DNA from 3 places in the Carnobacterium sp. CS13 genome. Region 1 is predicted to be linked to each of the others. Evidence: predicted binding sites of a transcription regulator. Region 1 holds the regulator's gene; each other region holds the start of a gene.
The links. The regulator LexA, encoded in region 1, represses DNA repair genes until DNA is damaged. The targets are predictions, from matches to a motif close to CNAACANNTGTTNG.

Region 1 (10,997 bases):
GTGAAAGAACATAAGCCCCTTTAGCCACGCTTTCTTGCGCTTTTTCTTGTGTGCCTGGTAAAACCGGCAAGTTTTGACGAGATAAGACCAATAATGTCGGGTGATCCGTTGACATTATTGCGATCTTCCAAGCAGCGGTTACTTCATTCCCGTCTGCTGGACGCAAAACAGTTAAATTCGGCATGCCGCGTAAGCTAGACAAGTGTTCAACCGGTTCATGGGTCGGTCCATCTTCGCCGACTGCCACCGAATCATGGGTAAACACATAGGTTACCGGCAATTTCGAGATCGCCGCTAAACGAATCGCTGCACGTAAATAATCGGTAAAGACAAAGAACGTGCCGACATAGGTTCTTGAACCACCATGTAAAGCGATTCCGTTAGCAGCAGCTGTCATCGCAAACTCACGGACACCGTACCAAATATTGCGGCCCTCATATTGTCCCGGTTGGAAATCTTTTTCTCCAGCAACCATCGTGTTGTTTGAAGACGATAAGTCGGCTGATCCGCCCCAGAAATAAGGAACTTTTTCAGAGATAGCAGTCAAAACTTGGCTTCCGGTAACACGAGAAGCTAAAGCGTCGTCTTCTACGGAGAAGCTTGGCAATTCACTGTCCCAACCTTCTGGCAGTTCAGTAGTCATCGACAATTCGAATTGAGCCGCTAGCTCAGGGTAATCTTTACGGTAAGCTTCAAAAGCAGCCGTCCATTCTTTTTCCGCTGCAACGCCTTTATCGACCATCGTTTCTTTGAAACGTTGTGCTACTTCAGCGGGCACGAAGAAGTCTTCGCCTTCCCATCCGTAAGCTTTTTTCGCTGCTTCGATCCCTTCGGGACCTAGTGGAGCACCGTGGACTTTATGAGATCCCGCATTAGGAGCCCCAAAACCGATCACCGTTTTCACTTCGATCAAGGTTGGTTTCGTTGTTTCTGCTTTTGCTGCTTCAAGTGCAGCATTGATTTCGTCTAAATCGTTTCCATCTTTTACTAAAATATAGTGCCAATTGTACGCTTCAAACCGTTTTCCAACGTTTTCAGTGAAGGCTTTTGAAGTCGGTCCATCCAATGAAATATCATTCGAATCGTATAACATGATCAGTTTACCTAACTCTAAATGACCCGCTAAACTTGCTGCTTCTGCAGAAACCCCTTCCATTAAATCGCCATCGCCACACAAAGCATACGTGTAATGATCCACGATTTGGTGATTTTCTTTGTTATACGTAGCGGCTAAATGGGCTTCAGCCATTGCCATTCCTACAGCATTTGCGATCCCTTGTCCTAATGGACCAGTAGTCGCTTCAACCCCATTGGTATAGTGAACTTCTGGGTGTCCAGGAGTCTTACTTTCCCATTGGCGGAATTTTTTTAGATCATCAATCGACACCTGATAGCCTGCAAGGTGTAAAAGGCTGTACAACATCATTGAACCATGGCCGGCTGAAAGGACAAACCGATCCCGATCCACCCACGTTGAATTTTTAGGGTTTACTTTTAATTGTTGCGTCCAAAGAGTATACGCCATCGGCGCTGCCCCCATCGGCAAGCCTGGGTGACCAGAATTGGCTTTTTGCACTCCGTCTATACTCAGTGTTCTAATTGTATTTACCGCTAATTGGTCCGTATTGTCAAACAAGTAAATCATCCTTTCAATTGTAATACCTCTATTTTACTGTTTTATTCCCATTGAAGCAATCACTGAATGCATTTTTTATAAAGACAGTCTTTCTTTCCTCATACCTGCACTATTTATCGCTCCATTTGTTAGGAACGGTCGTGGATGCCTTTTTCTTTTTGGATTTCTTTCAATTTATCGGGAGTCACATCGTTGCCTTCCTCATCAACAACTTTTAGTCCTTCGATATGATTGCGCATTCCTCCTCGAAAAGCCGCTAAATACGCTTCGCGAAGTTTTTTTTGTTCTGCTTGTTCAGACAAGCTCAGCCCTTCAGCTTTAGATTTATTTGCTAATTCATTGATTCTGGTCAATTGTTCTTTAGGTAACATTTTACTCACTCCATTATTTGTATTCTTTAGCTACTATACCAAAAAAATCCTATAAAATACATCAAATTGATTTTTAAATATAGCGAACATTTGTTTGATTCGCATATAATTTTATGGTATTCTATGAATAAGAAATATATAGGAATTGAGGTGCAGCTATTTATGCGTAAAACTCCAGAATCTAGACAAATTGAAGTATTACAATATATCCACGAACAAGTCCAATCAAAAGGTTACCCACCGACTGTACGCGAGATTGGAACAGCCGTTTCTTTATCTTCTACATCGACTGTCCATGGGCATCTGTCCAGATTGGAAAAAAACGGGTTTATCCAACGAGATCCTAGTAAACCGAGAGCAATCGAATTAACAGCTACGGGGTTATCAAAATTAGGTGTTCAATTAAAACAAATTCCTTTGCTAGGAACTGTTACAGCGGGCGAACCCATCTTAGCAGTAGAAGAAGCGACCGATTATTTTCCGCTTCCGCCAAACTTAAAACAAGAAAGCGAATCGCTTTTCATGTTGACTATCCGTGGGGAAAGCATGATCGATGCTGGGATTTTTGATGGTGATGAAGTGATCGTCCGCAAACAATCCAGCGCCAACAACGGAGATATCGTTATTGCCTTGACCAATGAAGACGAAGCAACATGTAAGAGATTTTATAAAGAAGATCATTATTATCGTTTGCAGCCGGAAAATGAGACCATGGATGCTATTATTTTAGATGAAGTATCTGTTTTAGGAAAAGTCGTAGGACTTTACCGCAGCCATATATTTTAATACAAAAAGTCGCTAAACAAATTTTGTTTAACGACTTTTTATATTGTCCATTATTAGTTTATCAAGCTTCTAGTATTCCATTAAAGCTAAAATATCGTATCCTTTAATTTTGTCACGTCCATTTAAATCGGTTAACTCAACTAAGAAAGCCATACCGACTACTTCTCCTCCTAGTTGCTCAATCAATTTGACTGTTGCCGCAATTGTTCCACCAGTAGCTAGTAAATCATCGCAAACCAGCACTTTTTGTCCAGGTTTGATAGCATCTTTATGAATTTGCAAAACGTCATTGCCGTATTCTAAACCATAGTTGACTTCGACTGTGTCACGAGGCAATTTTCCTTTTTTACGTGCCGGCGCAAAACCGATACCTAATTCATAGGCAACGGGACATCCTACAATAAATCCACGAGCTTCAGGTCCAACAATCATATCCACGCCTTTATTTTTTGCGTATTGAACGATTTCGTTGGTAGCATAACGGTAAGCTTCTCCATCTGCCATTAAAGGTGAAATATCACGAAAGATAATGCCTTCTTCGGGAAAATCGGGTACATTTGCAATATATTTTTTTAAGTCCATTGAAACTTTTCCTCCATCCAATTTTACAGTTCTTTTTTCAACTGTTGTTTTAACCAGGTTTCTAGTTCAGTAAACCGACTATAGATCAAAGCTTCTTCAGCTGCTATTTTTTTCAAACGGTTTTGATAAGTAGTCGATTCAGTCAACTCTTTCTTTTCAGCATTTGGAACAATATTCATAACACCGTCTTTTATTGTAACAAATCCTACTTCAAAAAACACAGAAATCATAAAAATCAATAGTTTTTCTTTTATTTTCAAATGCGTTGCTAATAAACTTATTTTATGACGAACATCAATATCAATATGAGTTGCAGTATACTTAAAAACTTGTGAAAATTGCATCCGACTAGGTATTCCAGTAAGATAAGCTTCTTCTTGGTTAAAGAAACAAGCCACAACCTTTGTTGGCTCTACCTGATTCAATACAGTGCTTAATAAAGTTAAATCTGAGGGGCAATCAACTAAAATAAGTTGATCCGTGTGCAGGATAAAACCCTCGGCACTTTCTTGATCAGTGATCAAATGACTGTAACTTGTCTCAGTGATGCTGCTTTCATATTGTTGATAGTTTTTTTCATTGAAAAATAAATAATCAGCAGGTGCCATCTGCCAAATTGCTGGAGCGATTTGAGTACTTCTCAAATCAAAAACTTGCACTCCCTCAATTGCCAAGTCTTCAATCATCAACTGAGGCTTACGCAACCCATTCCATTCATTAATGCTTAACTGTCCTACAATCGATAGTTCAGCATCAGCACCAATCTCAGCTGCAACAGGGCCGAATTGAAAACCGATCACATCTAAAGCTGCTGTTTCATCCGCTATTTTTAATTTCAAATGTGCATTATCTCCGCCGATACGTCGAACATCTTGTGCTTTTACATTTTCGAATAAAAAGACCGGTTTAGGATTATCCGTTCCAAAAGGAGCAAGCTTTTGCAGCTCTTCGATTGATTCCACGCTACTCTCAGCTATGGTCAACCGTTCATCAACTACGATTTCTTCCGTTAACTGCTCAGCTAAACCGCTTTGCAGTAAGAAAGCATTGAGTTCTGTTTGAATCGCACCAATATTCTCGACAGGCAGTGTCAAACCTGCTGCCATATGGTGTCCGCCAAAATTCGTCGTCAAGTGACTGACATCTTCTAATGCTTCATACAGATGGTAAGCTGACACGCTTCGTCCTGATCCTTTAGCTGTCCCATTCGTCCTATCCATATTCAATACAATAGCTGGTTTTCCAGTCTTGCCAACCACTTTGCTGGCCACGATTCCTAAAACTCCTTCATGCCAGCCTTCTTTTGCTAATACATACACATGCGGGTTCGCATCGCTTTTTTCAATCATATCAAAAGCTTCAGCTGTGATGGTTGAAACCAAGGCTTGTCGTTCTTTATTTTTCTCATTAATTAACTGAGCTAAGGAATTCGCTTCGGCCTCATCGAATGTCGTCAACAATTCTACAGCAGGAGCAGCCTCGCCTAAACGCCCAATCGCATTCAACCGAGGGGCTAAAATAAAGCCAATCGTCTCTTCATCCACTTCTGATTGCTTGGCTCCAGCCACCTTGCATAAAGCAGCTAAACCCACTCTTTGCGATTCTCTTAAAACAGCTATTCCTTGCATGACCAAAGCCCGGTTTTCTCCTAATAAAGAAACTAAATCCGCCACGGTACCAACAGCTACTAAATCGAGTAATTCAAGTGGAACTTCACCCAGTAAAGCAGTCGCCAGCTTAAACGCTACTCCTACTCCTGCCAAATCTTTAAATGGATAGTGGCCATTTGGATGACGGGGATGAACAATTGCATAAGCCGCTGGCAAGATTGCAGGCAATTCATGATGGTCGGTTATGACTACATCAATTCCTAACTCATTGGCTTTAGCAATCGCCTCATGTCCTGAAACACCATTGTCACAGGTAACGATCAACCCAGTTCCAGCTTCGATCAATTTTTCAAACGCCTGAGTATTCGGACCGTAACCGTCGCTAAATCGATTTGGAATATAAAAATTTACTTCTCCGCCAATCATTTCGATGGCTTCTTTCAAAACGGACGTACTTGTGACACCATCCGCATCATAGTCGCCATAAACAGTGATCAGCTCACCTTTTTCAATTGCTTCCATAATACGGGAAACGGCTTTATCCATATCGTGCATGAGAAAAGGATCATGAATCCACGTCTCATCCGGCTTCAAAAAATGCTGGATTTCTTCTTCTGTCCCTAAGCCCCTTTGTAAACACAAAGTCGTAAATAATGATGTGAAACCTAATTTTCGGCTCAATTCTTCTTCATGTTCTTTGTCCATCAGCGTTTCTTTTACTTTCCATTTTGTATGTGCTTTTAGCAAATCGTTTCACTCCCAACTTTCATATTATAGCAAAGAATCCTCCTGAAATGTTATTTAAAAGTCTAAAACAAACAGAAAAAAGCTTTCCTAATAGAAATCAGGAAAGCTTTTCGTTTCACTTTAAGGTTCCAAGATACAGACACCGATCCCGATTAACCCAGGACCCGTATGAACACCTAGTGCTGGGCTAATTTGACCTTCGTAAATTTTATCAAAAAGCGGCAATTGCTTTTTAAGTTCAGCACGAATGCCCGCAACTTGGCTTTCAGCAGTTTTTCCGCCATAAGCAATAGCTAAATGGTATTTTTTAGCCGTTCCTGCAAATTCAACTGCTAAAGAAATTGCTTTTTGAACACTTTTCTTGCTGCCGCGTATCTTAGCGACGGTATCGTAAACCCCGTCTTCATTGCAGGTAATAATAGGTTTTAAATTTAACATATTGCCCAAGATAGAAGCGACCAAACCGATTCGACCACCTTTTTGCAGATACTCTAACGTTGGTACGTGGAAAAAGATTTTAGACTTTGCAACATCTTCTTCTAATTTAGTTTTGATTGTTTCCCAATCCAAGCCTTCTGCAACATAAGTATAGGCTTGGACAGCAATCAACCCGCTGCCGATTCCGATATTTTTTGTATCAACTGTGAAGATATCCAAATCTTTAAACTGTTCCGCCACTACTCGAACCATATTGTTTGTGCCGCTCAGTCCACTAGAAATAGTGACACAGATCACTTTTTCAAAGCCTTCTGATTGAATTTCTTCCAGCATTTCAGTGATGGTTTCGCCGCTCGGCAATGAAGTTTTAGGTATTTCTTCTTCTAACCGATCATATACATCTTGCGCTGTGATATCCACATTATCAGTGAATTCTTCATTATTATAGATAATTTTTAAAGGAATAACTTTCATATTTCCTAACTTAACGATTTCTTCAGGGACATTGGACCCAGAATCGACGAGAAAAGCAATTTTTTCTTTGTTCATAATTATCTCCTCACAGTTCAGTTTCTTTTTTTTGTTTGGTCTCTTTCCTATTTGCTGTTTTTTCTTGAGCAATCAAAGATAACGTTTTTTCAGTAACGATTTTAGTCGCTACCGCTATCGTTGCAGTGCGAACAACTAAATTAGCCATATCTGTATCATTTGGCATCAACGGCAAAGGGTGTCGATCTTTTTTCTCCAAATGTGAAGCGATAGCTATCAAAGCTGCTTCTTGTTCAGTACAAAACAAATCATACGCTTCCCGAATGCCGCTGATTGAAGCTTGATAGATAATTCCTTCTTTAACTTCTGGAATAGTCAAGACTTGTTTCAAAACAGAAATCGCAATTAGGTACGCTAAATGTTTTTTCTTATATCGCTTTTTCACAGGAGCTGGAATCAACCCTAATTTCACATAATTATTTACCATTGACGCCGTAATGATTTTTTTCTGTTGACTCGGATTAAACACAGAAAGATAAGTATCAATCAAAGTCAGTACTTGATCCATGTATAAATCAAAATCTGGCAAGTCTTCCCAACGCGGAAACCGAAATTGAGTAATTTCTTTTGTCCAGGCTATTAATTCTTCTTCTATTTTATTCATGTAGTCACCTATTCTAACAATTTAATTACCCATAGTTTACCATAAGTCAGATAACTAGACAAACTAGTTATTGAAACTAGATATTTTTTTGAAAAGCACTTCGAAGAATCAGCACCTAAAGGTAACCGCATACATAATAGCGTGGTTTAAACTCCTCTTGCAAGAAGAGGAGTTTCTTTTTTTATTTTTTAAAAATACCAAAAGGTTTGCCGATTGGCAAGAAAGTATAACCAAAATGTCCATTTAAAACTGCTGCCGCACTTCCATAAAAAGCAAAGATAGCAATCAAAAACTCAGCAATAGCAGCCATCATGTGAAAGAAGTTTTCTGCAATTCCAAAACTTGACATAAACAGCCCTAAGAAAAGAAAAGCAATCAATAAGAAAATCATAAATAAATTTTTATTGGTTTCCATCGCTCCCAATGTCATAAACACAGTGAAAACAAAGTAGCCTAAGAAAGCCACACCTAATTGTCTAGGGTCATACATTGCCTGAAAAGCAGCTCCAAATAAACCGTTTTGAACCATCCAGCTCATTCCTGTTCCTAACCAAAATAAGCCGTAAGCTGCAAAAGCTGTTGCTCCAAATAAATTGTTGTGTTTTGCATCATATGACGAAGCAATCAACTGCCCAATTCCACCTAGCATAAAAGCCCAAGGGACGATACCGGAAACGCCGTTAGTCCATCCTAATTTTTGTGTAGAAGCAACTAATGTCACTATTGCTAATCCAAATAATCCAATTGCTGTTGGATCTATTATTACCTGTTTAACCTGAACATGTTCTTTTTTCACTGTATGCATACTCCTCTGTTTGTAATATCAACTTATTCAAAGTAGCATCTCCTACAGCTTGAGTCAATAACACTTTGATTGATTTCGCTTTCAATCCTTTAAACCGACACTTTGATTCACAAGTTCTCTTTAGATTGGTTAAAATCTTTTAAATAGAAAAGTACTGTTTTAGGTTTGCCCTAAAAAGAGCAGCACCAAACGTCTTGAGATACGTTTGGTGCTGCTTCCAGATTTTTAAAGCACATGGAGTAGTTTTGTTGCTACGCTAAAGTAAATCAATAACCCCATTGCATCATTGATGGTCGTGATGAAAGGACCAGAAGCAATAGCAGGGTCAATTTTCAGTCTGTTGATAAGAAAAGGAATTACAGCACCCACTACAGTAGACAAGCTTAAGGTCACAAAAAGAGAAAACCCAATAATCACTGCTAAAACTAGATTCTGATAAAAGATACCTACTACGAGTGCTAATACTATTCCCGCAGCTAACCCGATTATCATTCCTGCTACTAATTCTTTTAGTATATTCTGCCAAAATTCTTCCTTGGTTCTTTTTTCTCCCATAGAAATGTTTCGGACCGCTACTGCCAATGACTGCGTTCCTACATTTCCGGCTGAATCCATAATAATGGGGATAAAAGCAGCAAGCACTACAACTTGATTCAAAGTTTCTTCAAAAGAACTAATTAAAGAGGCACTGATCATTCCCAAGAAAACAAGGATGATGATCCACGGCATCCTTACTCGAGCAGTTTGCCAAGCGCTTTCTTCTCCTCTTTCCATTTTGCTTTTAGTTTTTCGGATAGCAGAAAATTCATTAAAATCTTCTGTAGTCTCTTCAACTAGAATATCCATCACATCGTCAACAGTTACAATTCCTAACATCACATCTTCATCGTTTAAAACAGGAACTGCTAGTAAATCGTAATCTTGAATCATACGTGCAACTACTTCCTGGTCATCATTGATTCTCACAAAGGTTAGCTGGGTAAGCATAACGTCTTGAACTTTTGTATCTTCTGGATGAAGAATCATGTCACGAAGAGACAAAATACCTACCAATCTGTTTTCTTTATCTAAAACATAAATATAGTAAACCATTTCTGTTTCTTTAGCAAAGATACGCACCATTTTTACCGTCTGCTGCACAGTGTTTTCAGGAGAAACACTGATAAATCCTTTAGTCATAATGGATCCGGCAGTCTCTGGCTCATAGGCAAGCATTTCTTCTACTCTGCTTCTTTCTGCTGCATCCAACTGGTTTAAGAGAGCCTGTCTTTCTTCGTCATCTCGGTAGGATAAAAAATCCACCACATTATCTATCTCCATATAATGGAATAAATTCGCAATATATTCAGTTGAAAAGGCTTCATAGGCTTCCGTTTGATCAGCGGGATCCATCCATTCAAATAATTCCGCAAACTCTGACGGTTCCAAGAAACTCTCTACTTTTTTCTTTTTTTCAGTATATAGAAGATGGAAGAGTTCTACTTGGTCATTTGTATGGAGTTTTAAGAATAACTTACGAAACTTCTTACGATTATTTTCCTTCGCAGCTTTAAAGATTCCTTCATAGTAATTATTTTTTCTATCATCAATTCTTTTCATTAAAATCATTCCTCTCAGGAAGGCTCCTCAAACGAGCTTCTCCTTCTTGTAATAGTTTATGTAGCGTATGGATGGGATGTTTTTGATTTGTTTCATCTGTCGACAAGACGGAATAGAATCCATCCGAACCACCTCCCTTAAAGGATTTTATGATAAGGCATCAAGAGCAAGATAGGAGCAAAATTATTCTTCTGCTCCTATCTGTCTTTAAGATAAAATAGAAACAAAAAAAACACGCTCCGAAGGGCGTGCAAAACAATTGCTGGGCAAGTTGCTTCAAATGGGCTTAATCCCCGCACCCCTTCATTGAGTTTCAGCACTGTACAGCATAGGGTCAGACCCAGCTACGTTAAAAATTTCCTTAATTCGAAAATTCCTGTTGACCCGTTGGCGTCTTTGGACGTTTCTGGGCAGTAGCTTATCTCTGGTACAGTAGCCTCACCTAACAAGGCTATTTAATTCTATCTATCTTATTCATTGTAGGACAAAAAAAATTAATATTCAAGCCAGCTCTTTTTTAATGATGCGCTTTAGTCTTTTCTAACTTTGATCTGTCTGAATTCTATTCTATATTAATCGAGTAGGAGGAGCCTTACGGCTCCGACCTCTCACACCACCGTACGTACCGTTCGGTATACGGCGGTTCAATAACTTAAGTATCTCTGCTGGAAAAGTTGGTTTAGGTCTTTTAGACCCCAATTTACCAGCTTTTTCTTCGTAATCGCTCCGTGAAGTGTGTGGGTACGGGTCATACGCCAATACCCTTTTCTCGTATTAGCCACCTTCCATGCTTCTTCTTTCTCTATTCCATACTTTCTTAACATACGAAATTTAGTCGATACTTTGTTCCATCGTTTCCAACATAGTTGTCTCAATCGATGATTTAGCCAATGAGCTACGCTCTTGATAAAGCTTTTCATATCTCCAATTCCATAATAATTAATCCAGCCTTGTGTATAGAGGTTAATTTCTTTTATAATTTGTTTGAATGTACCAGGACGTTTTCGGCTCGTTAGTTTTCTGAGTCGGTTACGGAACTTGAGTTTAGCCGCCTTAGATGGGCGGCTTCTGACTTTCCCTGTGTTTTCCAGATAGTGAAACCTAGAAACTTAGCTTTAGCTGGAGTAGTCACTTTACTTTTTTCCGTATTAATCTCCAACCGGAGGTTTCCCCCTATAAAGGTCGTCACGCTTTTTAAAACTCGTTCTCCTGCTCTAGGTGTTTTCACATAGATACAAAAGTCGTCCGCATAACGTACAAACCGGTGTCC
Region 2 (10,997 bases), 280 kb from region 1:
GAGAATTGGAGCAAGGACTCTGAAAACAGGCATTGCCATTACTCTTGCTTTAGCGATACCGTATTTTCTAAACATGCAGGGGGCTAGCGTTTTAGCAGCTATTTCGGCGATTTTTGCTTTACAGCCATCATTAAAGCGATCTGTAAAAACCTTGAAAGACAGAGTATTTGCCAACCTTATTGGCGGAGTTGTTGCCATTATTATGAACCTAACATTAGGCAATCACTTTATGTTTGTAGGATTAGCTGCGGTTTTATTGATTGCTATCTTAAATCAATTTAACCTTGGTCCGGTGATCGGCCTTGCAACTGTGACTTTGATCGTTATTATGATGTCGCCGGGTGACAATTTTATCTTGTCCGCTTCCATTCGAATCTTAGCGACATTTATTGGTGTTGTTATCGCCTTTTTGGTTAACACTTTATTGTTTCCTCCAAAATATGAAGAAAAATTGTATCATTTAATTGATTACACAACTTCTGAAATCATGAAATGGATACGGGCTAGCGTTCGGAAAAACATTGAGTATTCTATCTTAAAAAAAGATTTAAAATGGGTAAAGTCAGAACTGGATCGCCTAGATGTTTACTTTTCTTTATTGAAAGATGAAAGTACGTATGTTAATCAAAAGAAACGAATCCAAAATTTAAGAAAAGTTGTTGTTTACCGTCAAATCATTTCGACAACTAAAGTAGCTTACAACTTAGCTAAGATACTGCATCTCCACGAAAATTCTTTTAATCATTTCCCTGAAGAATTGCGAATCCAGATTCGGGAACGTTTAGAGACCTTGATGAGTGCTCATGAACAAATCCTATTAAAGTTCAACGGGCGTGTTTCCCCAGATGAAGTAAACTTCATTGCTTATAAAGAATCATTAAGGACTAAATTAATGCAATCTTTTTTTGATGAAGCCAGTATGGAAGTAGAAATAAATAAAGACTATACACAAAGCAATGCTGTTATTCATATTATGTCAAGTATTTTAAAGTACGAAGAATATTTACTGCATTTAAATACTTTGGTCACTAGCTTTAAGGGAAATGATTGGAACCCCGAAACTCAAATTGACAACATTGAACACATTGAACAGTAGAAAAAATGATAGAACCAAAAAGGCTCAACTTCTGCTAAAAAACAGAAGTTGAGCCTTTTTTGATGTAAAAATGATTACAGACCGCTTGTGGTGTCAATAGGCGCATTTAATTGTTCAATAAATAGTTTCGAATAAATCTCCGCTCCTTTAGCATTCAATTGCTTTGCATCATCAGCTAATGTATCAGACAAATCTAAGTTATTCGTTTCCAACTCAGCTTCATATTCCGCATGCAGATCAAAAAGAGGAATAGCATTTTCTGCTGCAATTGTAATTGCTTGATCTAAATAGCTCGTATAATCTAAGGTTCTTGAATTGAAGTCTCCTTGGCGAATACTGCTTGGATTTGGCGTTACAAAAATGACCAGCGCCTCCGGCAAAGCTTTTTTAATAGCTTCATAAGCCTCGCTTAAATAGCTGCCAGAATCAGCCAAACTAATGTCTCTTACTTGATCTCCATAAACAGGAAGCTGAAAAAAAACGATATCTGAAGGTTCTTCTGCTAAAGTTGCTGCAGCATTTTCTTCCAATAAACGGTAAGAATCAAAATCTGGAAAAGGAACACGATGAACCGAGACATTTTGATTGGTTTGTTCCATTATGTAGTTCTCAACAGCAGTAGGCCATGTTTCATTTTCTGAAATATCTCCGTAAAAACTGACGGTTGCTGCTTGTTTTTTTAATGTAAGATAAGTCAAGTAATCTAAAACGGATAACTTCTCTCTTTTTTTCTCAAAATCTTCTAATTGCCCACCTGTATCTGCTGAAGATTCTTTTTTTGTCGAACTGTTAGCACTCGCTTCATTACCGGTTGGATCTAATAACTGAGCTTTTTGGTTTTTTTGGTAGTCCATCCCAAACCATATGACAGCAACAGTTAAACTAAATAATAATATAAGGGCAAAGCCTTTTTTCTTCGTCACGCATGATTCACTCCTTCATTTTTACTATTTCACCCGTTATTATACCACAGCTTAATTGTGTAAAGAAAGACACTTTTCTATATTCACTTACTCCTTAAAACGGTTCTTTGCCAAACCGTGTTAGTAGTTCTTAGAGGTTATAATTTTCTCAGGAATTTACGTGTTTGCTTATAGAAAGCCAAAGGACCTTCTGGAGCCCTGTCTCCAGTTTATCAAGCCTCTTCATGGCTACAAGCAGCCATTATCCCTCCGAAAATTTCAAGTTTGTAACATACAGTTATTTCGCTTACTAACTTCAAAAATGATAGAACTCCTTAAAACAGAAAAAAGGCACCTGCAGTAATAGAGGTGCCTTTTTCAAAAAAAATCATCGTTTGAGAATAACCATCTCATCCAGCAGAAGACCGTTTATTTGTTTGCCAATTGGCGATAACGTTTGTACCATAAGTCAACATATTCCTTAGAAAACGGACCTTTTTCTTCATTGATCCATTCAACTAAAGTTTTAACGTTTTCTTTTAAAATATGGTCGATATCATCAGGATAGCCCCACAATTTGCTATGGTCTTCGTACTCATCTACATCCAATAAACGTTTTTCGCCATCGGGAAATACCTTAATATCCAAATCATAATCAATATACTTCACTCCTTCGTCGTCTAAGGCGTAAGGCGAAGCAAGGTTGCAATAATACGAAATGCCGTTGTCGCGGATCATTGCGATAATATTGAACCAATAATGTTTATGAAAATAAACAATTGCCGGTTCTCTTGTTAACCAGCGTCGCCCATCTGACTCGGTCACCAATGTATGGTCATTGCACCCAATTAGAGATTGATCGCTTGTTTTAAGAACCATAGTATCTCGCCATGTGCGATGTAAACTTCCATCGTGTTTATAGCTTTGGATTGTGATGTATTCTCCTTCTTTTGGAACATGCATCCCTAACCCAACTTTCCTTTTCTCATAAACGCGTAGCGAGAAATTAATAAATAACTCCAGAGAGTGAATCAGTTCACTCGAACTCATTGATATTATATCACAAATTCATTCATTTAAATCAAAAAAGCTATTATTAAATGAAAGAAAGATGAGAAATCGTTATTTAAAGGGTAATAAAAAGGCTTATTTCCAAACAAGTGTTAATACGACAGCAAAATAAGCCCCATTAAGTAAAAAGACGCTTTTTCTACTTAAGGGGTTTAATTTGTTTGTTGATTATTTGTTTTCCATCTTTTCCAGATAACTTTGCCACATCTTCATTTGTGGGCCTGGAAATGTATAATCATTAAAATCATCGGGGTGCACCCACCGGCAATTTTCAGGTATTTTTATGTTTTCTTTTGACATTTGCCCGTAATAAACAGCGATGAACCACTTTAAGTGACTAAAAATATGCACTATTTCATCAAATGGCTGCTTCATCAGTGTCGGTTCAACGCGATAATGAGAATTCAATTCAGTCAATAAATTTGACAGTACTTGGTCTTGCTTCACTTCAGATTTCACTAAATGCAGTTTTCCTGGTTTAATATTTATTTCTTGTAAAACCGAACTCTCTTTTATTAAAGGAAAAATCCACATATTTGCCAACAACCCATTTGCAGGGCGCTTTTCCAACAGGAATTCATTCTTTTCATTTTTGATCAGCGCTCCAACATAATAAACCGGCTCAGCTTTTTTCTTTTTGCTCTTCACCGGATATCTTTCCCACGTCCCGTTTAAATAAGAAGCATTGAATTCAGCAATTGGGCTTAGTTCTGGATGATAATTTTTAGGCGTACAAATGCTTGAACCCAGATCCATAAAAGCCTGATTAAAATCGCCGGGTTTGTATGGGTCGATTAACTCCCGCATAACCGCTTCAAAAATTTTTCGGTTGCCAGGTTTTGCAATATCTGCATCAATTTCAAATAAACGACTTAATACGCGCATAACATTGCCATCAACAGCTGGTTCTGGTAACCCGAATGCCATGCTCGAAATAGCCCCTGCCGTATAAGGTCCAATGCCTTTTAATTTAATGATTTCTTTTGGATCGCGAGGCATCTCACCGTTATATTCTTCTGAGATTTGGATAGCTGCTTTTTGCAGATTTCGAACCCGCGAGTAGTAACCTAAACCTTCCCAGGCCTTCAATAACGTATCTTCTTCAGCTTCAGCTAAAGCTTGAATACTGGGAAACTTTTTCATGAAATTCAAATAATATGGAACGACAGTATCGACACGCGTTTGCTGCAGCATGATTTCCGATACCCAGATTCGGTAAGGATCGTTGTTGATGCGCCAAGGCAGCGTTCGTTTCTCTAAATCATACCAACTTAAAAGAGTTGCACGAAATCGTTCTATTTTTTCTTGCGGCCACATTTCAATGCCGTAAACTTCTTTAATCGTTTCTGCTTGCGCTTTACTTAATACATTTTCATTTTTCATTCTGCTTGATCTTCCATTTCTTTTTCTTCAATAAATTGATTGATCAAGTCACCAGCAAATCCTTTTTGAAACAGGCTGCTTTTGACTTTTTGTGCTTTTTTATACCCTTTCAATTTAGCTTGTTTACGCCAAATTTTATCTCCCTGTCTTTTGATTGCTGCATATTCTTCATCTTCTTCTTTTTCAACGGTTACTTCTTCTAGCACTTGTGTAATGATATCTGCATCAAATCCTTTTTGCATTAAATTTTGACGCAATTTATTATTGGTTTCGCGACTAGAATATTGCCCAGAACGTCGAATAACTTTTTCTGCTAACTGGACTCCGTTCTCAACCATTTGATCAAATGGGTATTGTTCGGCAGCTTTTTCAATATATTCTTCGCTGATCCCGCGTTTTTTTAATTCTTGTTTAATAACACGAGGACCTTTTCCTCCGACATTTGCACCAGTACGCGTATAACTTTCTGCGTACATCAAATCATCTAGATAGCCTTGTTCTTTTAATTGCTCAACAACTTCATCGGCAGCATCTGAAAAGTCATGTTTTGCTAAATCATCCCGCACTTCTTTTTCTGAGCGCAGTCCATAATTCAAATAGTTCAAAGAACGTACATATGCTTTTCTTGTTCCGTCTTCTGACTCTAATTCTTCACGAAACGCCTCAGAGACTTCCATCCCTTTGTGTAATGAAAACTTAATTAAAATAGCTTCATCCACTGGAAAAGCATATTCTTCATCTAAATAAATATTGTAGCGCCCTTTTCTTTTTTGTGTTCCTATTTTAGTTATTTTAGGAACAGAAGAACCCGCTTCTGATTTATTTGAGGAAAGGATTTCTTTTAATAAATCGTCTTTCATATTGATCTTCCTCCTCTATTCTTATCTATGCCATTATAGCATAAAAACATCCTCTAAACAGAACAGAAGTTTGGTTTGAGAAAACGTAAAAATGATGACGAGATTCTCTTCGTCATCATTTTTACTGAAAATTATTTATTTTTTAAAATCATCCCGTAATGGATCAACGAAAGGTTGCCCAGTGATTGTACCACTATCAAAACGAGGCAAAGATTCAGAATCTTCAACGGCTGTTTCGCGAGCATTTTCTGTTTCAAAATCCGTTGAGTCTTTCGGTCTGCCTTGTAAAGGGTTGTCTGCTGGGTCGTACTCTTGCTTAAGAGTTTTGTTATTAGCTTTAATTGTTTCATCCTGTTCGTGAGGCTTAGTCTTTGAACCTGTTTTTTTATTTTCTTGAGCCGTTTCATCGATTTGTTTGTTTTCTTTGGTTATTTCAGGAACTACTGTATCGACGACCCCTTCTCTATAAGAAGGATCAGCTGCTAAATTGGTGACCGGCATCGTCGTCTCCGTTGTACTAGATACTGGTTCTTCTACAACCGTAGTTGGTTTTTCAGCCGAAATCTCATCTTCTTCTAGTGAAAACAACTTGTCATCATCCTCTTTAGTGCGTTTGCTGAGTTGTGTGTCACTATCATTGTAATGAGCACTCTCACCAGCAGGGTAAGAAGAATTCTTGACTATTCTTGTTCCGCTTCCTCCTTGACCAATCGGTGTTCCTTGTCTCGCTCGGCTAAACCCGCCGCTGGAGTCTGAGGGTTGATTATTTTTTCCGGAAAACGTTTTCGCTTCATCTGCGGTGGACATTTGTTCGCCTAAACGACTATCTTGATCATTGTAATAAGCGCTCTCACCCCTCGGTGAAGTCGTATTTACCACTGTTTTTTTTCCACTTCCTGCTTGTCCAATTGGTTTTTCTTGTTCTACCTTGGCAAAAGCTTCAGACAAATCAACTGGCTGATCGTCTAGATTGTGCCGGGTAGGAATGTCTTTTTTTTCTTCTACTAAAATAACGTAATTCCCCATTTTGATGGCATCGTTGTAACGCAATGCCGTTTGTTTATCGATACCGTAATGTTCCAAGGCTGCTGTTTCGTCAACATCGGTAAACATTTCTTTAAATTTTTCCCAAGCTGTTTTATTTCCATCAGCGGGAACACGATCGACTTCAACAAGCGTACGATTACGAATATTTGATTGATTTTCACGACTTGTGACAATCACTATGTCGCTCACTAAACGTCCTTCACTTAGTAACCGTTCTACTGCACCGATAGTTTCATCAACTGTCTGATATGAAGATTCTACTACTTTAGTCATCCTTTGATCGCTCCCATCATTTTTTCTATTTATTTATTGCCTTAACCGTTGACTACCACACCGCCATTTACATGAATCGTTTGACCAGTAACATAACTAGAGTCAGAGCTAGCCAAGTAGACATATGCCGGTGCTAGTTCATAAGGCTGTCCCGGACGTTCTAATGCGCCGTCTTTCCCCCAGCTTTCCAGTTTTTTTTCTGGAAAAGTAGCTGGAATCAAAGGCGTCCAAATTGGACCTGGAGCAACACTGTTGACTCTGATTTTTTTGTCGGTAACTTCTTTATTTTGTGAGAAAGAGCGCGTAAAGGAAACAATCGCTCCTTTCGTTGCCGAATAATCCAGCAAGGTCGAGCTGCCGCGGTAAGCCGTGATCGAAGACGTGTTAATGATCGAGGCTCCTTTAGGCAAATGAGGCATCGCTGCTTTTGTCAGGTAAAACATGCCAAAAATATTGGTTCGGAAAGTTCGGTCCAATTGCTCTGCGGTGATATCTCCGATTTTTTCCTGATAATGCTGCTCACCGGCATTGTTTACCAATACATCTAACGTGCCCCACTCAGCGATAAGTTTGTCGATGACTTCTTGAGCAAAAGCTTCGTCGCCGACATCGCCTTTATAAACTAACGCTTTTTGACCGATTTCTTGAATTCTATTTTTAGTGAATTGTGCATCTTCATCTGACTCAAAATAAACGATCGCTACATCTGCTCCTTCTTTAGCAAAAGCCAATGCTGCAGCTTGTCCGATTCCACTATCGCCTCCGGTAATCAAGGTTTTTTTTCCTTTTAATTTTCCTGCGGCTAAGTAATCTGAGCTTTCTGTTTGTGGTGTTGGATTAACATTTTCACTTTCATCATCCATCAAATAATCTGCTTTAGGCTGTTGTGTCTTTACTTTTTCTTCTTCACTCATTTTTAATCCCAACTTTCTTTACCTTTATTTTCTCTCTATAGAATCATCGTAACAGATAAATAAAACGGATACAAAAAAGAACGCTTGTTAAAGTTTTGTTTTTTCTGTATTCGCTTCTTTTCAACTGCAGACTGCTCTTTGGTAAGCCTAATTTAAAAAAATGAGGCACGATTTTTTAATCGGCCTCAGCTTTTTATTATTTGCTTTCATCATCTTTAATTGTTTTTCCACCGGCGTCTTCATATTTATTACTGTAATAAGCATCGCTTTCCGGAATGTTTTTATGAGCATCCGGATGCTGTTCTTGCTTCGGTTCCGCATTCAAGGGCGAAGTCGTTGGTTCAGTATCTTCTCCAACCACTCCAGTACTGATGTTATCTGGGTAAACATGATTTCCTTCTTCTACTTGAACCGAATCCTCATCTCCTGTTAATTGCGGAAGAGTGTCTAGTGACTCACCGTCTTGAGTTGTTTCCTTTTCTGCTGGCGGTGTAGGATTTTTATCCGGCGAAGAAGCAACAGACGTTCCTTGTACATCTTCTCTAGCCGATTGTGCTTTTGTCGGATCGTATTGTTCTTCTTCCCCAGATACGGGTTTCATTGGTTCTTTTGTTGGCATCTTGCTGGGTTTTTCTTTATCTGTTTCTTCTGTTCCTGTCATAGCTGTTTCATGGTGGTTTTTCCCGCCAAGTCCAGGATCAGATAAAGCTTCAGTTGATCGATAATCTTTTTCTTCAGTAGAAGCCTGCTTTTCGGCAGCGCTGCCGTTCTCATTTCCATTTAAGACTTCTTCATTAACGGTTGACAGTTGATCATTATTGGCTGGAGCAGTACTATCTAATAAAATAATCGTTTCGCGGTTCTCTAACGCTTCGCTAAAATGTTCGGCAGCATCTTCGTCTACTCCGTATTCAATTAAAGGATTCGCTCCATTTTCGGCATTGTAGTTGCCAAAACTAAACGTTTCTTTGATTTTATCCCATAACGAAACATCTTCATCTGTTTCTACTGCTTCTACTTCTACTAAAGTTAAATCTTCTAATTCATCTTCGTGTTTATCATCCGTAATGATCAGAATTTCATCCGCTACATATCCTTCATTCAATAAACGTTCTACCGCTTTTACTGCTTCGTCTGTGGATGTATAGGTTCCTTCTACTCGTCTTTCCATTATCTTCACACTCCATTTTCCAATTTTATCGTATTTCATTTAACCAAACAGAATAACTGTGGAAATGTTGTCTGATACTTTTGTAACTATTTACTATCCTTACTATTCATAATAGCAAAAATCAAAAAGGCAATCAAAGAAGAACACTTCAATCAACAGTTTTCACTGTTTTTCATTTCTCCTACCGCTGACAGGAAAGAATACACTATCAGCTTTATTCGCCTAGTCTGTGTTCCACTTCTTCTTTACTTATAAGAGAAAAGCGGTTAAGACATTTATGCCGCTTTTCTCTTTTTTCATTCACCAAATTTCAGGATTTCAGAAAAAATAAATCTATTTTATCACCGTTTTAAACCGAACTTTTTCCCCTAAATATGCTATACTAATAGGTGCAAATTAACGAAGACGAGACCGGTCTTTGATAGGAGTGTGACCGTCAAGTGAAAGGGGAACATAAAGCTGTGATTGTGTTAGCTGGAATGATTGGTGCTGGAAAAAGTACTTATACAAAATTAATATCTGAAGCTTTAGGAAGCGAGGCTTTCTATGAAAGTGTCGACGATAACCGGATTTTAGAAAAATTTTACGAGGATCCAAAACGCTGGGCTTTTTCCCTGCAGATCCATTTTTTAAATAGTCGTTTCCGGAGTATCAAATCTGCTTTTCTACATGAAAATAATGTCTTGGATCGTTCCATTTACGAAGATGCTTTGTTTACGAAAATAAACCATGCAGAAGGCAATATGAGTGATGCGGAAATGGATACTTATTTGGATTTGTTAGATAATATGATGGAAGAATTAGATGGCATGCCAAAGAAATCGCCCGATTTATTGATTTATTTACGCGGGTCCTTGGATACTGTTTTAAGCCGCATTGAGAAACGCGGACGTGTTTTCGAACAGATTGAAGGAAACGAAGGGTTGTTAACCTACTACACCCATCTTCATGAACAATACGATGACTGGTTTAAAGCATACGATAAAAGCGCAACTATGGTAGTTGATATCGATACCTTAGACTTAGAAAATCCTGACGATGCTGTGGAGATCATTGAACGTGTGAAAGTCCGGTTAAATGAAGTACGCTCAGAAGCTATGGTGGCTGAATAATTAAAAAAGACAAACGATGAATGTTCATCGTTTGTCTTTTTTTGTCTTCTTGTTTTGCAGCCAAACGCAACCAAACGTTTGCGAAGCAGGCATGATAGCGGCACTTCGACCATGATTATCGTAAGCTTTAAAATAAAGTTTTCCATTTGGATCATAACCATAAGCATATACCACTACCCAATGGTTTTTATATGAACTGCCTAATAAACGCGCTGTTCCAACTGCAACGGGCAAAGGATCAGGACGATCCAACAATTCGACTACTTTTTTATCAGGGATAAAACTCATTCTCGCATGATAATCTGGATTGTATTTCAATACGACATTCAATCCATGCCAAAGGTCCCAAGGAAATGTACCGCGATAAGCAAAAGTTTCATCAATGACTGTTTTTAATCCGGTCAATAAAGACGTTTTAGATACATTAAGCCCATAAGTATGTAAGTAAACATCATGCAGCAGTACTGCACTGACATACGTTCCGCATATGCCCGGTTTTTGATTATTGATCCACGAACGGTATTTGTTAAAGCGAGTGGGTTTTAAACCTGTCCACTTTTGAGGGTGCTGTGTGTGTTTTTCTTTCATTCTGATGGTTCCTTTCCGCTTACACTTTATTCAAGTTTAACATGAAATAAATAAACGCATTTTATATTTTCAGTTCAACTCAACTCAAAAAAACACTGACGAAAGAAAGCCATTCTTTGCCAGCGCTAATGTTAACTCACTTTAAAAATGAATTGAAAATCCCATAGCCAATTCTGCAGCATCTGTCACTGTTTCAGAAAGAGTTGGATGCGCATGTACCGTACGGGCTAAGTCTTCCGCGACCATTTCCATATCAATAGCCAATGCCAATTCTGCGATTAAATCCGCTGCCCCAGCGCCCGCTACTTGTGCACCGACTATCTTTTCATCATCTGGGTGTAGAATCAGCCGAATAAAACCCGCCGGCTGGTTCAGCGATAACGCACGTCCATTTGCTTTCATAGGAAATTTACTAATCGTGTGCTTGATTTCACTTACTTCTGCTTCTTTCAACGTCATGCCTACAGTAGCTAATTCAGGTTCTGTATAAACGGCTACCGGCATCGCTTTCGCTTGAACTTTAGCATCTCCGCCAGAAATGATCTCTGCAACTAACTTCCCTTCGTAACTAGCTTTATGC
Region 3 (10,997 bases), 450 kb from region 1:
AGCTGCTCGCTTCTATATTAACAATTTGAAAATCTCCATAAGCATCGTCATTGGGATGATGATCGATTTTGATTAATTTTGTGCCTTTGAGATACCGCTCATCGCTGATTCTTGGCCGATTAGCTGTATCTGTCACGATGACTAAAGCATCTTGGTAATCTTTATCCATTACGTCATCCATTGTCGCTAAGAACGCTAAATCTCCGACTGGCCCACCAGCTTTCAAGATCTTTTTAGCAGGAAAACTAGCTTTCAAGATTTCTACTAGCCCTCCTTGTGATCCAAGAGCATCTGGGTCAGGACGCATATGGCGGTGAACAATAATGGTTTCATAGGTTTTAATAACCTCTAGGACTTCTTCATAAGGTAAACGTGTCATAACTGCTTGCTCCTTTTAATTTCTTTGCATCATTTGGCAAATAACGATTGCTTTTGCAACCAATACATTTTCAACATAGACTTCAATATCAAACTTTGACGAACGTCTGCCTATTTCAAAGACTTTGGGTTTGATTTCTAAAACACTCTCTAATTGAATCATTTTAAAATAATGCAAATCCATTTGTTCAATCAACGCGTTCCGTTTCTGATAAACCAGCAACGAACGTTTCGCACAACTGGTTATGATTTCACTTAACACACCAAATGAAATGGTTCCAACGGAGTCCGTCATTTGCGGCGTTACACTAAACTTGTAAGATGGGATGGCTGAAGCCCAGTCATCGGGATCTTCACTGCTTAGTTCTATTTGTTCTTCGATTTGATCTGCGATCGTATCGCCAACTTGAGGTTGACGTTGTGCCGACTGCATAGCTTTCATAACGTCTTGTCTAGAAATAATCCCCATAAGAGTCAAATTATCTTCAACTACCGGCATGACTTCTAATTCGTCCCAAATCATCAAGTGCCCCACACTGGCGACACTCATATGTGTTTTTACAAGTGTCGGATCTTTGGTCATCACTCGTTCAATACTTATTTGATCAGCTTTTCCAATCATATCTTTAGCAGCCACAATGCCCACTAAACGTAAGTTTTTACTGACTACCGGGAAACGAGTATGACCGCTTTTTTCGTTTAATTTACGGTAATCCAATACAGTATCTTCTACATTCAAATACATTGTTTGCTCTAATTTCGTATAAATGTCTCCAACGACAATGATCTCTTTTTTTATCAGCTGATCCGTCATTGCTCGATTGATCATTGTCGCTACAGTAAATGTATCATAAGTAGTACTGATCAAAGGCAATGCTAATTCGTTGGCTAAATTGATAATTTTATCACTTGTATCAAAACCACCTGTGATCAAAACAGCGGCGCCTTTTTTCAAAGCCAGTTCCTGAACGCTTTCACGGTTGCCGACTATCATTAAAGAGCCAGGAGTGATGTAGCGGACGATGGCATCGTCTGTCATTGCACCAATGATAAATTTATTCAAATCATTATTTAAGCCTTTTTCACCGCCTAAAATATCTCCTTCGATAATCTTCACAACTTCTCCATAACTGAGGGTTTCAATACTTTCCTTCATTTTCCGTTCAATTCGAATGGTCCCCACTCTTTGAATAGTAGAAACCAATCCGCTATTTTGTGCATCTTTGATCGCACGATAGGCCGTTCCTTCACTGACTCGCAAATTTTTGGCAATGATACGGACAGAGATTTTTTCTCCAACAGGTAAAGTTTCTATATAAGCTAATATTTGATCGTGCTTCGTGGCCATTTGCTACCCTCCAAAAACTTTTGCTCTTTTAAACCTCTAAAATTTCTCCTACAGCTAATACACGACCTTGATTCCCTGCTAATTTTTGACAAAAAGCCTCCGGGTCTTGTTCAATCAAAGGGAATGTATTGTAATGAATCGGAACAACCGTTTTAGCCTTTAAATAAGATGCTGCTAGTGTAGCATCTTCAATGCCCATTGTATAATTGTCCCCAATCGGTAAAAAGGCTATATCGAGAGGTCTGTAGGCTCCAATCAACTGCATATCAGAAAAGAGAGCGGTGTCTCCTGCATGATAGAGCGTCTTTCCATCAGCATGAAAAATAATACCCGCAGCTAGTCCCAGTGTCGTTGGTTTTCCGTCTATTTCGTAAGACGAACCATGAATAGCAGGTGTCATTTTAATTTCTCCAAAATCAAAGGCATGTTTCCCACCCATCTGCATTCCATGTGTTTTCAATTTTTTTGATTCGAAAAATTCTGCGATTTCCACATTTGCAACAATCAAAGCATCTGTTCTGTGAGCAATAGCTTCTGTATCGCCGATATGATCAGCATGTGCATGCGTAATAATAATAACATCTGCTGCTACTGTTTCTGGATTCAAGTCACTCTTAGAATTACCTGTGATAAACGGATCGATTAAAATAGTATACCCTGTATCTGTCAAAACTTGTACACACGATTGTCCATGCCATGATACCTTCATTCTTGAGCTCCCCTTTCAATAGAACACTCCAGTAAAACTGTATTAATGTCTTTATTATACCCTTGTGAAAAAGAGATTGCAATTTAGCACTATGGGTCGCTTAGCTAACCCTACATTCTGATGTCATTTTCCCAAAGCGGCAAAACAATATTTTCAAATGTCAGCGGATCTAGGGTCGTAACTGTAATCCCTAGAAGCCTAATTCCTTTTTGAAGCTCTCCGATATCATCCCATAAACTTTGAATCTGGAAAAAAATTTCTTCAGCATCTTTGATCGAATTAGGCAGCGTGATTCGTTTCGTTACGGTTTCAAAGTTTGAATAACGAATTTTTAATACAACGGTTTTTCCATGTTTTTGTTCCTTCAGCAACGAACGTTCGACTTTTTTTGCTAAAAATCTTAATTCTGCCATTATTTCATTTTCTGTGGTCAAGTTTTTTTCATACGTATTTTCTCTACCGACCGATTTTCTTTCACGACTCGTGCGTACCGGTGAATCATCAATTCCTCTAACTTTACGGTACAAAGAATACCCCATCTTGCCAAAAAGATGGATCAATTCCATTTCATCTTTTTGGTATAAATCTTCTCCTGTAAAAATCTTCAATTCGTGCATCCGTTCCACAGTTTTTTTACCGACTCCATAAAACTTTTCAATCGGCAATTCTTTTAAAAAGAGTAAGGCTTGATCCGGTGGTATCACTGTAACACCAGCTGGTTTTTTATAATCCGAGGCTAATTTAGCAATAAACTTATTGTAAGACACTCCAGCTGAACAAGTTAGGCGGACACTTTCCCAGACTTCTTTTTGTATAGCGTAAGCCATATGCGTCGCACTCTTAAAGCCTTGCTTATTTTCAGTCACATCCAGGTAAGCTTCATCTAAAGATAGTGGTTCAATAATATCTGTATACCGCTTAAAAACCGCACGGACTTTTTCTGATACTTCTCGGTATAACTCATAATTTCCTTGGATAAAGACTCCATCGGGGCACAATTCAAAAGCTTTTTGAGCACTCATAGCAGAATGGACACCATATGTTCTTGCAACATAATTAGCGGTAGAAACGACACCTTTTCCGCTCGTTAATCTCGGATGTTTCGCAATAATAATAGGCTGTCCTTTTAATTCGGGATGTTCCCTTTCTTCAACAGAGGCAAAGAAGGCATCCATATCTACGTGAATAATTTTTCTTGATGTATCTCTGATCGGTTCGTCAAATTGCACTACCCCTATTTTCACCTTCTTCGCCTCCTTTCCTCTTTATTATACGCGAACGTACATTCTTGTTCAAGATACTCAAAAAAACTGCCAGATTACTTTCTTCCAAAAACCAAAAAAGCCTCCATAAGTTAGATGTTGAAATCCAATTTACGGGGGCGCTTCATTCCTTAATAGAAAATACTCTTCCTTATAGGATAGGCGCTACTTAGATTGCTTCTACATAAATGCTCGTAGCTGCCTTAAAACTAATCGGAATGCTTGCTTGTCCTTTTTCAATTGTAATGGGGCCTTCGTAAGCACCAATGTCGCTAATCGTGTATTCGTCATTGACTTTTACTCCTACTGATACTAAGTAATCAAGCAGATCTTTTTGGTCCGCTACGCGCTTGATCACAATTTTTTCATTTACCTTCTTTTCAGCTAGAGTTTGCAAAGGAGGTTCATTTAAAACACCCTCTTTGTTCGGTATCATCCCCCCATGAGGACAAACTGTTGGATAATCTAAATAAGCTTCCAAGCGATTGGTTAGTTCAGTGGATGAAACGTGTTCCAAAATTTCTGCTTCTTCATGAACTTGATTCCACGAATAGCATAAATGCTCCACTAAAAACACTTCCCATAAGCGATGTTTTCTCACCAGTATACTGGCTTTGCGCAGTCCTTCTGCTGTTAACTGTACGCCTTGGTAAGGGATTCGTTCAATAAATCCTTCTTTCAATAGTTTTGTCATCATTTCGCTAACGGATGCTGCTGAAACTTCCAACCCTTTCACTATTTCTTTGTTATTTATTTTAGTATCCGTCCCACCAAGTTCATATATTTTTTTTAAATAATCTTCCTTATTGGGTGTCATTTGTATCACCTGCTTTTCCTTTTTTTACCCTTGCTGAACTCCTTTTAATTATAGCTTTTCCTTCTTTTTAAAGCAACACATCCATAAATTAAGTTTAGGAAAGCCTAAAATTATTTTATGGACCATAAATCAAGATGTAAAGAGCCAGAACAAAAGTTGATTTTGTTCTGGCTCTTTCATTTATAAAAACGCTGAATTTTTATTCGCCTTCGTAGGCTTCAATAATAATTTGACGCAGTTCACTAATCAAAGGTTGTTTTGGATTAGCTGTCGTACATTGATCTAAGAACGCTAATTCAGCCATATGATCAACAGTAGCATCTAATACTTCTTGCGTTACTCCTTGAGATTTCAAGCTCATTTCAATGCCGACATCTTTTCCTAATTGAACGATTTCAGCAATCAACGATTCAACTAACTCTTGAGTCGTTGTGCCTTTGAATCCCATAAATCGTGCTATTTCCGCATAATCTTCATCCGCACGGAAATACTCGTATTTGGGAAATAGTGCATGTTTTGAAGGATCTTTTGCATTGTAACGAATGACATGAGGCAGTAAAATGGCATTCGTCCGACCATGAGGAATGTTGTATTCACCGCCTATTTTGTGAGCTATTGAATGATTGATTCCTAAGAATGCATTTGCAAAAGCCATACCAGCCAAGGTAGAGGCATTGTGCATCTTTTCTCGTGATTCTTCATTCGCGTACTCATAAGAATCCCTTAAATGTTCAAATACTAATTTGACTGCTTGTAAACTCAACCCTTTTGTATAGTCGCTTGCCATAACAGAAACATAGGATTCAATTGCATGAGTCAGCACATCCATTCCGGTATCGGCTGTCACTGATTTAGGAACACTCATTACAAATTGGGGATCAATAATCGCAACATCTGGCGTTAAAGCATAATCAGCTAACGGATATTTCACATGTGTTTTGCTATCCGTGATCACCGCAAAAGGAGTAACTTCCGAACCTGTACCAGAAGTTGTCGGAATACAAATAAATCGGGTTTTATCTAAAGTCGGAATTTTGTAAGTCCGTTTTCGAATGTCTAAAAATTTTTGTTTCGCCCCAAAAAATTCTGTTTCTGGTTTTTCATAAAATAGCCACATGCCTTTTGCAGCATCCATCGCTGATCCACCGCCGATAGCAATAATGGTGTCCGGTTGGAACTGGATCATTGCCTCTGTCCCTGCCATAACGGTATTGGTTGATGGATTAGCTTCAACCGCTGAAAAAACTTCTACTTGCACGCGATTTTTACGCTTGTAGAGTTCATTGATAATTTTGTCTGCATAACCGAATTCAACCATACCTGGGTCACAAACCAAGAAGACTCTTTCAACATTTTCCATTTCTTGCAAATAATGAATCGAGTTTTTTTCAAAGTAAATTTTTGACGGTAGTTTAAACCACTGCATATTATTTCTCCGTTTCGCAATTGTCTTGATATTCAATAAATCAATAGTGGAAACATTTTTAGATACAGAGTTTTTCCCATATGAACCGCAACCTAACGTTAAGGATGGAATCATATTATTGTACAAATCTCCTATGCCGCCTTGTGCTGTTGGTGAATTCACTAAAATACGGCAAGCTTTCATTTGTTCCCCGTATTTTCTCGCTAGCTTGTCATTTAACGTATGAATAGCAGCAGAATGCCCTAATCCGCCTAATTCCAACATCTTTTGAGCTAAGTCAAAGCCATGTTCAGTAGATTCTGCTTTTAACATTGCTAGTACTGGGGAAAGTTTTTCGCGTGATAATGGATAATCTTTTCCGACTCCAGCTAATTCAGCTACAATTATCTTCGTTTCTTTAGGTATTTTCAGCCCTGCAAGTTCAGCGATTTCCCAAGCCGATTGCCCGACAATAGCAGGATTTACAGCTGTTTTATCTTGATTCATCACTGCATTTTCTAATTTTTCTAGTTCATTAACTTTAACAAAATAAACTTGATGCTTTTCAAATTCTGATTTTACTGCTCCATAAATTTCTTGGTCCACGATAACAGCTTGTTCAGAAGCACAGATCATACCATTATCAAATGACTTAGAAGCAATGATATCATTGACAGCTCGTTTGATTTTAGCTGATTTTTCGATATAACTCGGTACATTTCCAGGACCGACCCCTAAAGCAGGTTTCCCTGTTGAATAAGCTGCTTTAACCATACCGGAACCTCCAGTAGCTAAAACGATTGCAACATCAGGATGATTCATTAATGCATTAGTTGCCTCGAGAGAAGGTTGCTTGATCCATTGAATGCAATCTTCAGGTGCTCCAGCTTCAACAGCGGCAGTTAAAACCGCTTGTGCTGCTGCTGCGGAGCATTTTTGTGCACTAGGATGAAAAGCAAAGACGATCGGGTTTCTTGTTTTGATGGAAATCAAAGCTTTGAATAAAGTCGTTGAAGTTGGATTCGTTACTGGAGTTACCCCACAGACTATTCCCACTGGTGTAGCTATTTCGATTAACTGTGATTGATCGTCATCACTGATAACTCCTACTGTTTTATTATCTTTAATCGAATTCCAAATAGATTCTGTTGAAAACATATTTTTAATGCACTTATCTTCATAAATACCGCGACCAGTTTCTTCAACAGCCATTTTTGCTAATGTCATGTGTTCACTTAATCCTGCCAAAGCCATTTGATGGACAATATGATCAATTTTTTCTTGATCAAATGTTTCTAACATAGTTAAAGACTTTTTCCCTTTACAAATCATTTCATCGATTTGAGTGCGAACCGTTCTTTCTTTTCCATTGGTCTTTTTTTCAGTTTTCGCAATCTTTTCTAGCGTGTTTGTAGAAGCTGTATTTGTAGAAGTCATCATTTACTCCCCCTATTTCTTATTGTTATCTTTTTCACAATACAAGCATAAGCTATTATTCAAAAATTGTAAAGCTTTTAATGGAAAGTTTTTAACATTTTACAAAAAACCTTTAAAACCCTAACGTATAAAGGTTATAATTGATTTTCGTCTATCTGAATTAGTTTGATTTCTAAACAACTCTTGTCGACAAGAATAGAACTTTATTCACAATTGAATATAAAAAAAAGGCCTTAGCCTTTTTCTTAAAATAAACTTTTTAAATCCATATCGTCTAATGAACTAGCTGGAGAAATCAGCGCTTCTACAGAGGCAAAATCTAAATAATCATTAGGAGTCAACGTCATGACTTGCCGAATTTGTTGGTAATAATGTTTGGGAATAGCTTTTTTCCAAGAAAAATACATTAAATAATGCCATAGATCTTCTTTTGTAATCTGTTGGTAACCCAGTGTGTGGAATTCTTGGATTTTCAAGTTTAACCAGGGTTCCAACTTTTCAAATAAAGGTGTTGAATCATTAGCCAAATCAAACACTCCTTACGTTGGGGGATTTTTTTGCCCAATTATTGATTCATTTTTAGTAGTGAAAAAAAACAAAAGAAAAGACTCTTCATCCTCTCTTTTGTTTCACTAAATGATCGCTTTTATTTTATTCTACGTCGTTGGTATCTTCTGGATTGGCTTCAAATGTTTCAATCGTTGAGGCAACAGCGACATCTTTGATGCGTGCAATTGCGCGTCTTTCAAAGGTTAAGAAAATGCCTTCACAATCAAGAACAACCGTTTTTTCTACATCGTTAATTTCATCAACGATTCCATGCAAGCCACCAATTGTTACAATACCGTCACCTTTTTTCAAAGAGTCCAACATGTTTTTAGTTTTTTCAGCCGCTTTTTTTTGTGGTTTGATCATCATAAAATACATCAATCCCATAATCGCAGCAAAAGGTAAAATAGTAATAATAAAATCCATTTCTTCACTCCATTCTTTCATCGATTCGATCTAGCCTAGTACTAACTGTACCAAACTTTGCCCTTCAGTACTACACATTTTTAAGAATTGTTAGAAATTCTTAGCATTTGGTTTATTGTACCCATATTCTTCAAAAAAGTTTTCTCTAAATTCAAGCAAGTTATCGTCCATGATAGCTTGTCTAACGTTTTTCATCACATTTAACAAGAAATAAAGGTTGTGGTAACTCGTTAAGCGTAAACCAAACGTTTCATCTGCTTTGATTAAATGACGAATATACGCTCTAGTATAGTTCTTACAAGTGTAGCAATCACATTTGTCGTCAAGCGGGCCAAAATCCCGTTCGTATCGTGCATTTTTAATAACTACTCGCCCTTTGCTGGTCATACACGTTCCATTACGAGCAATTCTCGTCGGCAATACACAATCAAACATATCTACACCGCGAATAACTCCGTCAATCAAAGAATCGGCTGTTCCTACTCCCATCAAATAACGAGGTTTGTCCTCAGGAATCAGCGGTGTAGTGTAATCCAACACTTCATTCATCAAGTGTTTAGGCTCTCCAACGGATAAACCACCGATTGAATAACCAGGAAAATCCATTGAAACCAAATCTCTAGCACTTTGCTGACGCAATTCTTTATAGCCCGCGCCTTGGATAATACCAAATAATCCTTGTTGGTTGGGTTTAGCATGAGCTTTTAGTCCACGTTCTGCCCAACGGCTAGTTCGCTCAACAGATTTTTTCACATAATCAAAACTTTCTTCAAAAGGAGCGCATTCATCAAAACTCATCATGATATCCGGACCTAACTTATTTTGGATGCCGATAGCTTTTTCTGGAGAAAGAAACATTTTCGAACCGTTCAGATGATTTCTAAAATGAACCCCTTCCTCTTCAATGCGGCGCATATCACTCAATGAGAATACTTGAAACCCACCAGAGTCGGTTAAGATTCCTTTATCCCAATTCATGAATTTGTGCAATCCACCCGCTTCTTCGACAATATCTTCTCCTGGTCTTAACCATAGATGATAGGTATTGCTTAAAATAATATTTGCTCCCATAGTTTCTAACTCTTCAGGTGCGATACTCTTAACGGATGCCAGTGTTCCTACTGGCATAAACATTGGTGTAGGGAAGGTTCCATGAGGAGTAATGATTTCTCCTAATCTAGCACCAGTATGTTTTTCTTTTTTTATTAAACGGTATTTAATAGCCGGTTCAGACATATTTATTTTCCTACTTTCATTGTTCTTGGCAATTTTATTTTTGTCAATCGTATTTTAACACTTTAGTAACTATACTAAGAATTTTCTTTTTTTGCAAACCCGCTTAGACCTTAAGAGGCTTTTATTACCACCTAATATAGCCTTTTATCGCAAAATAAGAAACAGATATTTTTGCGATCCGTATTTTAAAAATAAACGAACTACGACATTTTTCAATCTATTCAAGTTTTTAAACCGGTCTATTTCCGAAACCTAAAATAAATTGGTTTTCTTAAGCACTTAACTTGTAAGCGATACCTTTTCATGCTATATTATGAGTGTAAAGAGAGATGCACGTATGAGTGAACGACAAACTTTCTTTTTTGTTTAGCTTCAAAGAAACAAATAAAATCAACATTCAGTTTCGATTTACCAGTTTCAATAACCATTCAGTTAAGTCAATCAGTTAAGTAGGCGATTAAAAAAAACAAATCTTAGCTCGATAGTTAGTTTACGCTTAAATGAACGCAACGAATAAAGTATAAAAGAATCACATGTCGTTTTTTCAAAAGAAGTTTAATATCCAAACAGTTCGATTCTAAAAAAAAAGTTCACTCATACCTCTCTTAAAACAAAGGAGAAGTTGGCATTTTCAGCCCGCTTCTCTTTTTTGTTGTTTATTTTACAAACATCGCATCTCCAAAACTGAAAAACCGATATTTTTCTTTTACAGCATGCTCATAAGCTGCTAGAACCTGCTCTCTTCCCGCAAAAGCACTGACGAGCATAACCAAAGTTGACTTAGGCAAATGAAAATTAGTTGTAAAAGCATCAACTAACTTAAACTCATAGCCTGGAGAAATAAAGATACTAGTCCAGCCGCTATCTGCTTGAATGCTGCCATTAAATTTTGTCCCAATGGTTTCAAGAGTCCGTATAGAAGTTGTTCCTACAGCAACAATTCTGCCACCTGCCTTTTTTACTTCATTTAATTGGCTAGCGGCTTCTTCAGATAAACGGTAAAATTCAGAATGCATTTCATGGTCTTCAATGGAATCGACGCTAACGGGCCGGAACGTTCCTAACCCGACGTGTAATGTTAAGAAAACCAATTGAACCCCTTTAGCTTTAATTTTTTCTAATAACTCTTCAGTAAAATGCAAACCAGCTGTAGGAGCAGCTGCTGAACCATTTTCTTTTGCATAAACCGTTTGATAACGTTCATTGTCTTCGAGTCGTTCTTTAATATAAGGCGGTAAAGGCATTTCTCCAAGAGATTCTAAGACTTCCAAAAAAATACCGTCATAAGAAAAATCAATGATTCGTCCACCATGATCCAATTCTTCTTTGACCACAGCTTTCAAACGACCATCTCCAAAATGAATTTCCGTTCCAACTTTAGCTCGTTTAGCCGGCTTAACTAATGTTTCCCATTCATCATTTGAAGTGTT

Region 2: recX (recombination regulator RecX) is a predicted target of LexA. The motif match lies at 5,372-5,385, and genes of this name have one in related genera.
Region 3: dinB (DNA polymerase IV) is a predicted target of LexA. The motif match lies at 3,711-3,724, and genes of this name have one in related genera.

Annotation. Positions count from the first base shown of each region.
Region 1 is NZ_CP067364.1:1,169,107-1,180,103, reverse strand. Features, by position in the region: gene tkt (transketolase) at 1-1,645, opposite strand, end outside; gene JHE06_RS05770 (DUF896 family protein) at 1,765-2,007, opposite strand; gene lexA (transcriptional repressor LexA) at 2,170-2,793, shown strand; gene JHE06_RS05760 (adenine phosphoribosyltransferase) at 2,863-3,375, opposite strand; gene recJ (single-stranded-DNA-specific exonuclease RecJ) at 3,399-5,732, opposite strand; gene JHE06_RS05750 (DegV family protein) at 5,853-6,719, opposite strand; gene JHE06_RS05745 (DUF1836 domain-containing protein) at 6,730-7,323, opposite strand; gene JHE06_RS05740 (acetate uptake transporter) at 7,505-8,119, opposite strand; gene mgtE (magnesium transporter) at 8,354-9,727, opposite strand; M-box (ykoK) riboswitch at 10,021-10,184, opposite strand; gene JHE06_RS12165 (group II intron maturase-specific domain-containing protein) at 10,372-10,707, opposite strand; gene ltrA (group II intron reverse transcriptase/maturase) at 10,740-10,997, opposite strand, start outside.
Region 2 is NZ_CP067364.1:1,451,225-1,462,221, forward strand. Features, by position in the region: gene JHE06_RS07065 (FUSC family protein) at 1-1,096, shown strand, start outside; gene JHE06_RS07070 (SGNH/GDSL hydrolase family protein) at 1,171-2,019, opposite strand; gene ntdP (nucleoside tri-diphosphate phosphatase) at 2,428-2,961, opposite strand; gene mutY (A/G-specific adenine glycosylase) at 3,238-4,452, opposite strand; gene recX (recombination regulator RecX) at 4,449-5,312, opposite strand; gene JHE06_RS07090 (general stress protein) at 5,448-6,632, opposite strand; gene JHE06_RS07095 (SDR family oxidoreductase) at 6,674-7,546, opposite strand; gene JHE06_RS07100 (general stress protein) at 7,743-8,717, opposite strand; gene JHE06_RS07105 (deoxynucleoside kinase) at 9,158-9,829, shown strand; gene JHE06_RS07110 (dihydrolipoamide dehydrogenase) at 9,854-10,417, opposite strand; gene lpdA (dihydrolipoyl dehydrogenase) at 10,559-10,997, opposite strand, start outside.
Region 3 is NZ_CP067364.1:718,311-729,307, reverse strand. Features, by position in the region: gene JHE06_RS03520 (DHH family phosphoesterase) at 1-379, opposite strand, end outside; gene JHE06_RS03515 (DRTGG domain-containing protein) at 395-1,726, opposite strand; gene JHE06_RS03510 (metal-dependent hydrolase) at 1,755-2,435, opposite strand; gene dinB (DNA polymerase IV) at 2,546-3,679, opposite strand; gene JHE06_RS03500 (metal-dependent transcriptional regulator) at 3,867-4,514, opposite strand; gene adhE (bifunctional acetaldehyde-CoA/alcohol dehydrogenase) at 4,714-7,356, opposite strand; gene JHE06_RS03490 (post-transcriptional regulator) at 7,602-7,883, opposite strand; gene yajC (preprotein translocase subunit YajC) at 8,008-8,331, opposite strand; gene tgt (tRNA guanosine(34) transglycosylase Tgt) at 8,422-9,567, opposite strand; gene queA (tRNA preQ1(34) S-adenosylmethionine ribosyltransferase-isomerase QueA) at 10,224-10,997, opposite strand, start outside.